2 regions of the Agrobacterium sp. genome follow, and region 2 is predicted to be linked to the other one. Evidence: predicted binding sites of a transcription regulator. Region 2 holds the regulator's gene; the other holds the start of a gene.
What was found. Region 2 encodes PhoB, which activates phosphate uptake and scavenging genes when phosphate is short. Its sites were predicted from a motif close to TGTCATNNANCTGTCAT; they were not measured.
Positions count from the first base shown of each region.

Region 1: the regulator PhoB is predicted to act here: its motif matches at 2,437-2,453, upstream of AC5I5B_RS12240 (DUF1045 domain-containing protein).

Region 1 is NZ_JCABZP010000014.1:109,286-113,480, forward strand. It holds gene phnN (phosphonate metabolism protein/1,5-bisphosphokinase (PRPP-forming) PhnN) at 1-516, opposite strand, end outside; gene AC5I5B_RS12235 (alpha-D-ribose 1-methylphosphonate 5-triphosphate diphosphatase) at 513-1,649, opposite strand; gene AC5I5B_RS12240 (DUF1045 domain-containing protein) at 1,646-2,344, opposite strand; gene phnE (phosphonate ABC transporter, permease protein PhnE) at 2,618-3,967, opposite strand; gene phnE (phosphonate ABC transporter, permease protein PhnE) at 3,967-4,195, opposite strand, start outside.
Region 2 is NZ_JCABZP010000014.1:367,394-371,588, reverse strand. It holds gene AC5I5B_RS13530 (aspartate aminotransferase family protein) at 1-43, opposite strand, end outside; gene AC5I5B_RS13525 (GcrA family cell cycle regulator) at 475-1,008, shown strand; gene phoB (phosphate regulon transcriptional regulator PhoB) at 1,323-2,006, opposite strand; gene phoU (phosphate signaling complex protein PhoU) at 2,037-2,762, opposite strand; gene pstB (phosphate ABC transporter ATP-binding protein PstB) at 2,859-3,674, opposite strand; gene pstA (phosphate ABC transporter permease PstA) at 3,689-4,195, opposite strand, start outside.

The DNA of each region.
Region 1 (4,195 bases), 260 kb from region 2:
GGTCGTCACGTCGAAGTCGCCGACGACCGTCAGGGAACTGCGTTCCAGCCGTCGGAGAATATCTTCCCGGCTTTCCCGTCCGCGCTGCTCCAGCCGCCTTGCCAGCACGTCCGGCTGTGCGACGATGTTCACGACCTTGAGACGGGAAAAGGCGGTGCCGAAATGGGGCAGGGCGGAACGTGACCCGTTGGCGATGACCACGTCTCCCGCGTCGAGATGATGATAGACGGCAGCTGGAATGCCGTATTTCAGCCCATGTGCCTCCCAGGAAACCGCGAAGGCGCCTGCATCTTTCAGGCGGTTGAATTCGTGCATCGAAACGGCATCGTGATTTTCACCGCCCGCGTCGCCGCTGCGGGTAATGACGCGACGCGTGAAGTGGAAACCCGGCCGGCCGGAAAGCTGGGTCGCCGCATAATCCATCAGCGTGTCCTTGCCGGCCCCGCTCGGGCCGACAACCACGATCATCGTACCGGGCGATTGTTCGCGCCGGCTATCATGCCCATCGTCGGTCATGCCACGCGCTTGCCCTGACGCCAGACGGAACGGGCGACCGGCACGCCATCCTCGCGGTGAACCCGGACCAGATCGGCCCGCAATCCCGTCGCAATACGACCGCGATCAAGTAGGCCAACAGTCCGGGCGGGCGTGGCGGTGACCATGCGCAGCGCTTCCGGCAGGGTGATGGCTTCCACCTGGTCGGCAAGCAGGAACGGTGCGAAGAGCAGGCTGAACGGCACGTAGTCGGAAGAAAGAACATCCAGCACGCCGATCTCGGCGAGATCGCGGGCGGCGATATTGCCGGAATGGGACTTGCCGCGAACGATGTTCGGCGCACCCATCAGTACGCTCATGCCGGCGCTGTGTGAGGCTTTTGCGGCTTCGACGCTGGTCGGGAATTCCGCCAGCTTCACGCCGTGGCCGATCGCTTCGCCTACATGTGCTTCGGTGGCGTCGTCATGGCTCGCAACGGTGATGCCGCGTTCGGCGCAGCGGGCGGCCAGATAATCGCGGTGCTTGGTGGAATATTCCGCTGACGCGGCCTGCCGGCGCCGCACGAATTCGGCGAAAGCCTCGTCGCTCAATCCGCGCTTCTTCTGATAATAGAAGATATACTGATCCATGGACTGGAACTGGCGCTGACCCGGGGAGTGGTCCATCAACGAAATCAGCCGTACGCGCGGATCCGTTTCGAAGTCTTCGAAATGGTCCAGTACGTCGGCGGACGCCACTTCGCAGCGCAGATGCAGCAGGTGGTCTGCGCGCAGGCGGTTCTGATCGGCTGCCGCCTCGATGGCGTCAGCCATCTCCCGCATTTCGCCCTTCTCGAAGCCGCCATCCTCATCCGAACCAAGCCGCAGGCAGTCGAACACGGTGGTGATGCCGGAGGCGGCCACCTGCGCGTCATGCGCCTGAATGGCGGCAATCTTGTCCCAGATCACGCCGGGACGCGGCGAATAATGCTGTTCCAGATGGTCGGTATGCAGTTCCACCAGACCGGGGATCAGAAAGTCACCTTCAAGGTCTTCGCCGGTTTTGGAAGCGCCCTCGCTGATATCGGCAATCTTGCCGTCACGGATCAGGACGGATCCCAGAATAATATCGTCTTCCAGAACGATACGGGCATTGGAAAGGGCGTGCTCGGTCATGGGTTCGCATCTTTCTTTGGTGGCTGGCCAAGGGGGTGCCAGCTATGAACGGTAAAGGGTGCGCCGCGCGTTTCTTCAATGAACAAAGCGAGGCCGGAAATAGTGAGAGGCTTGTCAACGAATTCGGAAAACCGCGCCGAAAGCACCTCTTGCATGGCGGGCTGTTCGGTTTCATCGATGCGGCCGGTCAGCGTCATGTGAAAACGAAAATCATCCATGACATGCGGATAACCCCAGAGCGACAGATTTTGCCGCTGGCTTTCCGTCAGCATCTGTGGCCGCCGACGGGCAATATCGGTCTCCGAGAGGGGTGCACGAAACCGGTCGAAATGGTCGACGATCTCGGCGGCAAAATCCTGCAGCGGCTGATAGATGCGGTCGGGGACCAGTGCGTAAAAAGGCCCTAGCGCACCGACAACGACGCGCGGAATCTCGAAGACGGACTGGCTGGCTGCGAAATCTTCAAACGCCGAGAGCAGCTCCGCTTCGCTGTATTTTTCGGCAAGTTCGAAAGGAGCCTTCAGCGTCGCGTGGAAACCGTAGCGGCGAGGCTCCTCCGTCATCTCGGCATAGTCGTCGTGGTCGTCATGCAATGTGCCGGAAAATGCATTGCGGCCCAGCCATCGTGACGCTGCCTCGGTCAACGGATGATCTTTAGCCGGAGAAAAATAGATGGCGTAGCGCACGGCAAGCACTCTTCAGTGTCATGGGAAACCAGGGATGAGAAGCTATTTGGCGTGACTCGCCCGCTTCCCGCAAGGTCAGGAGTGCGAGGTAATCGGTTTCCGTGACAGAATGATGATGCGGAAGGAAAAAAGCGCATTCGAAATGCGGCAAATCTTCAGAATATGCCGAAGACACAGAAGGACCTGACGAGGCGGTGCGGCTGGCAGAAATAAGGACTGCGCGAGTGTCCTGATGGGATGACGAACGTCGTTGCGACTTTCGTCATCCCACCCCATCAAAGCTCAGTGCTGTGTTTTGCCGATCAGGCGCGAACGCAGTGAGTTAGAGATATGGTCGAACAGGAAAACGACCAGGAGGATAAGCAGAACCATATAGGCGACCTTGTCCCAGTCGGCATTGGTGCCCATCGCTTCCAGTAGTTTAAGACCAATGCCGCCCGCACCCACCGCACCGATGATGGTGGCGGAGCGCGTGTTGCTTTCCCAGAAATAAAGCGATTGCGAAATGAAGACCGGCAGAACCTGCGGCAGCACACCGAAACGATTGACGGCAATCGGGGATGCGCCGACCGATTTGACGCCCTCGCGCTGCTTGTCATCGACATTCTCCAGCGCCTCAGCATAGACCTTGCCCAACGCTCCTGTATCGGTGAAGAAGATCGCGGCAATGCCGGGGATCGGTCCGGGGCCGAAACTGCGAGTGAAGAACAGCGCCCAGATCAGCATGTCGATCGAGCGCAGGAAGTCGAACAGGCGCTTCATGCCCCAGTTTGCGGCCTTGTTGGCGGTAATGTTGCGCGCGGCGATAAAGGCGAGCGGCAGGGCGACGACTGTACCGAACAGCGTGCCGACAAAGGCCATGACCAGCGTCTGCATCAGCTTGGAAAGAATATCGGCATGTTGCCAGACGCTGTTGTCGAGGAAATCATCGACCATGTGGCCGATATTGGAGCGCTCGGGATCGAGCCTCTCTCCCCACAGTGCGAGAGCGGCGAGTTCGCCATAACCCTTGCCCCAGAATTCCGATTTGGTGTCGAACAGGAAGTTCGCCCATCCGAGGAAGCGGCGCTGCACATAGACCTGGCTGGCGCGGATTTCCGCCTGACCAGCAAAACCGTAATGCACGAGGACCTTCTTGCCGTCCTGCTGGATTTCGTCGGGCAGGCCCTGTGGTGCGACCGCTGCATCGTCGTTGATGACAACAGGGTAGCTCTTGCCGTCGACATAAACATCCACCCGTGTCGGCGTCACGTCGAGGCGGTTGTCCGAGCCCGCATAAACGACGCTATAGCCGCCATCCGGCAAAGGCTGCAGCCAGTCGATCTTTGCATTTGTCGGATATTGACCGCGGCTCGACCATTGCGGCTGAACCTTGCCGTCTTCGAAACGAAGGCGTGGCTGGGCGCGCCAGGAGTACCAGTCCTGAATATAGCTCGAGGCGCGATCCCAGCGGCCCTGCATGAAAGCCGGACCGACATTGAAAAAGAAAAAGCAGCCGATGAGATAGGCAGTGACGGCGAGAAGGCCGACGAGCAGACCATATCGCTGCATGAAACTGCGGTTGAACACCTGCGGATGTGCAGCCGTCAATCTTTCGCGGTCGGCGGTGTTGAGAATGAAGCTGGACGACATCAGGCCGCTCCCCGTCCGAATTCGAAGGATTGCTGGCCGATCAGCCTGCGGCGCAGCCAGCTGGAAAACTGGTCTACGGCGATGATGGTGATCAGCAGAAGGATGATGATGGCATAGGTTTTCGACGCATGATCGTTGCCAATCGACAGCCGAAAGACCTCACCGATGCCGCCGCCGCCGACCGCACCGATGATGGTGGAGGCGCGTACGTTGATTTCGGCGCGCAGC
Region 2 (4,195 bases):
CTCTTGCAAACGTATCGAACAATGGCGCGGCGGCTTCGGCCATGGCTGTATCACTCCTTGCGCGGATGCGCTGTCAGACGGTTGTCAATAGGCTCTGAGGGTTATCCCTCGCCTGAAAATCAAAAATGCCGCCTCGCGGCGGCAGGGGCACTATTGTCACTTCGCCTGCCGATGTCAACAAAAGTCCGTATTTCCCGGGCTTCTCAAGCCCTAGTAGGTGGCGGCCTGCGAGGCCCAAGGTGTTGCCTTTCAGACTCAACTCGCCAGCAAGTTGGGGAAAACCGGAAAATCGATTCGAGATGATTCCCGTGACTCTTGCCACGGAGTCTGCGTGGCACTAGGTTAATCGCTAATTACTAGACTGCATTGCGGCGGAACTAGTCACCAAAAATCCGGCAGAAACCACGCTCGCGGCACGCCCGCGAGACGGAGAAGGATTCTGCCGACATTATACGCGACGAGCGGAGAAGCGGCATGAACTGGACAGACGAACGAGTCGAGAAACTCAAGAAATTATGGTCCGAGGGCCTTAGCGCCAGCCAGATTGCAGCGCAGCTCGGCGGCGTCAGCCGTAATGCCGTGATCGGCAAGGTCCATCGCCTCAATCTGCCGGGACGCGTCAAGGCTGGCGGCCCGGTCACTTCGGCGCGCTCTGCGCCCAAGCGCACCGCTGCACCTGCCCCACGCGCGACGACCTTTGCAGGCCGCGTCAATGCGGCGCCGGCGCGGATCCTCACCCGTTCCAACGCGGCAACCGCGCTGAATGAGGAGATCGACATCGAGACCGCACAGGTTCTTGATTACGTTCCTTCCAAAAACGTGGTCTCGCCGATTTCCCGTCGCCTGACGCTGACGGAACTGACGGAGCGCACCTGCAAGTGGCCGGTCGGCGATCCGCTGAAGGATGATTTCCATTTCTGCGGTTGTGAAGCGCTGGAATCTTCGCCCTATTGCAAGTTCCATGCGAAACTCGCCTATCAGCCGGTAAGCGAGCGCCGCAAGGCTTGAGTGTTGCGGCACGCATTCGACACTCAAAAACTACGGGCCTTCGGGCCCGTTTTTTTATGACAAAGTTCAGGCGGTTCCGGGGTCAACTCACCAGCGAAGCGCCGAACCCTATCCCCCATCGCTGTCGAACCCGACCCACAATCCCGATTGAGCGGGCGGGATTTCAGCCAATTGTCCGTCATCCCATCAAGAAGGATGAAGCCGTCGTGTTTGGGGACGTCCAAAAACCGAAAGGCCCGACACCATTCCGGTTTCGGGCCTTTCGGTTTTTGGCGGGATGTTGCCCCGAGTGTAACTCGTCGGTCGAGTCTTGCTCAGGCTTCCATCGAATATCCGGCGCCGCGCACGGTACGGATGACATCCTGCATATGCGAAAAATTGAGCGCTTTGCGCAGGCGTCCGACATGCACGTCGACGGTGCGCTCATCCACATAGATATCGTGACCCCACACGCCATCCAGCAATTGCGAGCGGGAGAAAACCCGGCCTGGAGAGGTCATCAGGAATTCCAGCAGGCGGAACTCCGTCGGGCCGAGGCGCACTTCGCGGCTCTTGCGGTGAACGCGATGGGTCTCGCGATCCAGCTCGATATCACCGCATTTCAGCACCGAGGAGAGAACCTCGGGACGGGCCCGGCGCAGCATGGCCTTGACCCGGGCCATGAGTTCTGGCGTCGAAAACGGCTTGACGACATAGTCGTCGGCGCCGGTGGCAAGGCCGCGAACCCGTTCGCTTTCTTCGCCGCGCGCCGTCAGCATGATGATGGGCAGGCGTTCTGTTTCCGGCCGCATTCTGAGCCGACGGCACAGTTCTATACCGGAAACGCCGGGAAGCATCCAATCCAGGATAAGAAGGTCCGGAATACGTTCCTGCAGCCTGATTTCTGCTTCGTCTCCACGGGGTATCGTGTCGACGTCATATCCCTCAGCCTCGAGATTGTAACGAAGGAGGACGCTCAGCGCTTCCTCGTCTTCCACAACTGCAATCTTGGGCACCATATGCTAACTCCGCAAGCCGCTGCTCGTCTGTTACTCGGTCACCGAACCGAGCGTGTTGGAACTGTCGTCCTTCGGACGCTCACCTTCCGGCTGGCTGCCGGTGGTCATGTAATAGATCGTCTCGGCGATATTGGTGGCGTGGTCGCCGATACGCTCGATGTTCTTGGCGCAGAACAGAAGATGCGTGCAGGTGGTGATGTTGCGCGGATCTTCCATCATGTAGGTCAGAAGCTCACGGAAGAGCGACGTATACATGGCGTCGATTTCCTCATCGCGCTCGCGGATGGCATTGGCCTTCTCGGCGGAACGCGTGGAATAGACGTCGAGGACTTCCTTGAGCTGCACCAGCGCAAGCTCCGACAGGTGCTCTATGCCGCGGGCGAGCTTGCGCGGTACACCGGTTCCGGCAACCGCGATCACACGCTTGGCAGTGTTCTTGCCAAGGTCGCCAACGCGTTCAAGGTCGCCGGCAATACGCAGCGTGCCGATGATCTCGCGAAGGTCGGCCGCCATCGGCTGGCGTCTGGCGATGGTGACGATGGCCTTGTCGCCGATCTCGCGCTCGGAATGATCGAGGATCGCGTCATCGGAAATGACCTTCTGAGCGAGCGCGGCGTCGGAATTGACGAGCGCACGCACGGCATCGGCGCACATCTGTTCCGCGAGACCGCCCATTTCGGCGATGCGGCGCGTCAGGAATTTCAGTTCGTCGTCATAGGCCGACAGGATATGCGAATGGGTCGTTGTCTGTGTCATGGTCTAGTCCTCCGGCTTGGCCTGCATGCGCGTACCCGGAAGCGGGCACGGCAGAGGCACCAGTCTTGTTCGGTTTCGATAAAGCGCCGGCCGGGATCAGCCGAAGCGGCCCATGATGTAGTCCTGCGTGCGCTGGTCGTCCGGATTGGTGAACATCTTGTCGGTTTCGTTTTCTTCGACAAGATGACCAAGGTGGAACATGGCAGTGCGCTGGGAAACACGCGCCGCCTGCTGCATGGAGTGCGTGACGATGACGATCGTGTAATTGGTACGCAGCTCGTGGATCAATTCCTCGACCTTTGCGGTCGCGATCGGGTCCAGCGCCGAGCAGGGCTCGTCCATCAGGATCACTTCCGGGCTGACGGCAACCGCGCGCGCGATGCACAGGCGCTGCTGCTGACCGCCGGAAAGGCCGGTGCCGGACTCCAGCAGGCGATCCTTCACTTCGTTCCAGAGACCCGCCTTCTGCAGGCTGTGCTCGACGATCTGGTCCATATCCGCCTTGTTGCGGGCAAGGCCGTGGATACGCGGGCCATAGGCGATGTTCTCGTAGATCGACTTCGGGAAGGGGTTCGGCTTCTGGAACACCATGCCGACGCGGGCGCGCAATTCCACGACGTCGATCGCCTGATCGTAGATATCGTCGGTATCGAGCGTGATCTTGCCGGTGACCCGGCAACCGTCGATCGTGTCGTTCATACGGTTCAGGGTGCGCAGGAAGGTGGATTTACCGCAGCCGGACGGGCCGATAAGCGCGGTCACCGTATTTTCCCGAACGTTGAGGTTCACGTCGTAAAGCGCGCGCTTTTCGCCGTAATAAACCGAAACGTCCTTGCCGATCATCTTGTATGAGACTTCATTCATTTTCTTGTCCAGCGCCTTTTCAACTGCTGCTTCCGACAACATGTTCATTGCTCAATCTCCCTCTACCAGCGCCGCTCGAAGCGGCGACGCAACAGGATTGCGCCAACATTCATGACGATGAGGAACAAAAGCAGGATGATGATAGCGCCGGATGTCCTTTCGACAAAGGCGCGCTCGGCTTCGTTCGCCCACATGTAAATCTGCACCGGCAGGGCCGTGGACGGATCCATAGGCGTTGTCGGGTAATTCGCAACGAATGCCACCATGCCGATCAGGAGCAGCGGCGCCGTTTCGCCCAGCGCGTGGGCGAGACCGATGATGGTGCCGGTCAGAATGCCGGGCATGGCGAGCGGCAGCACATGGTGGAAGATCGTCTGCATCTTGGAAGCGCCGAGGCCGAGGGCTGCGGCGCGGATAGACGGCGGCACGGCTTTCAGGGCAGCGCGGGTCGCGATGATGATCGTCGGCAGGGTCATCAGCGTCAGGACAAGACCGCCGACCAGCGAAGCCGAGCGCGGAAAGCCCATGAAGTTGATGAAGACGGAGAGGCCGAGCAGACCGTAAACGAT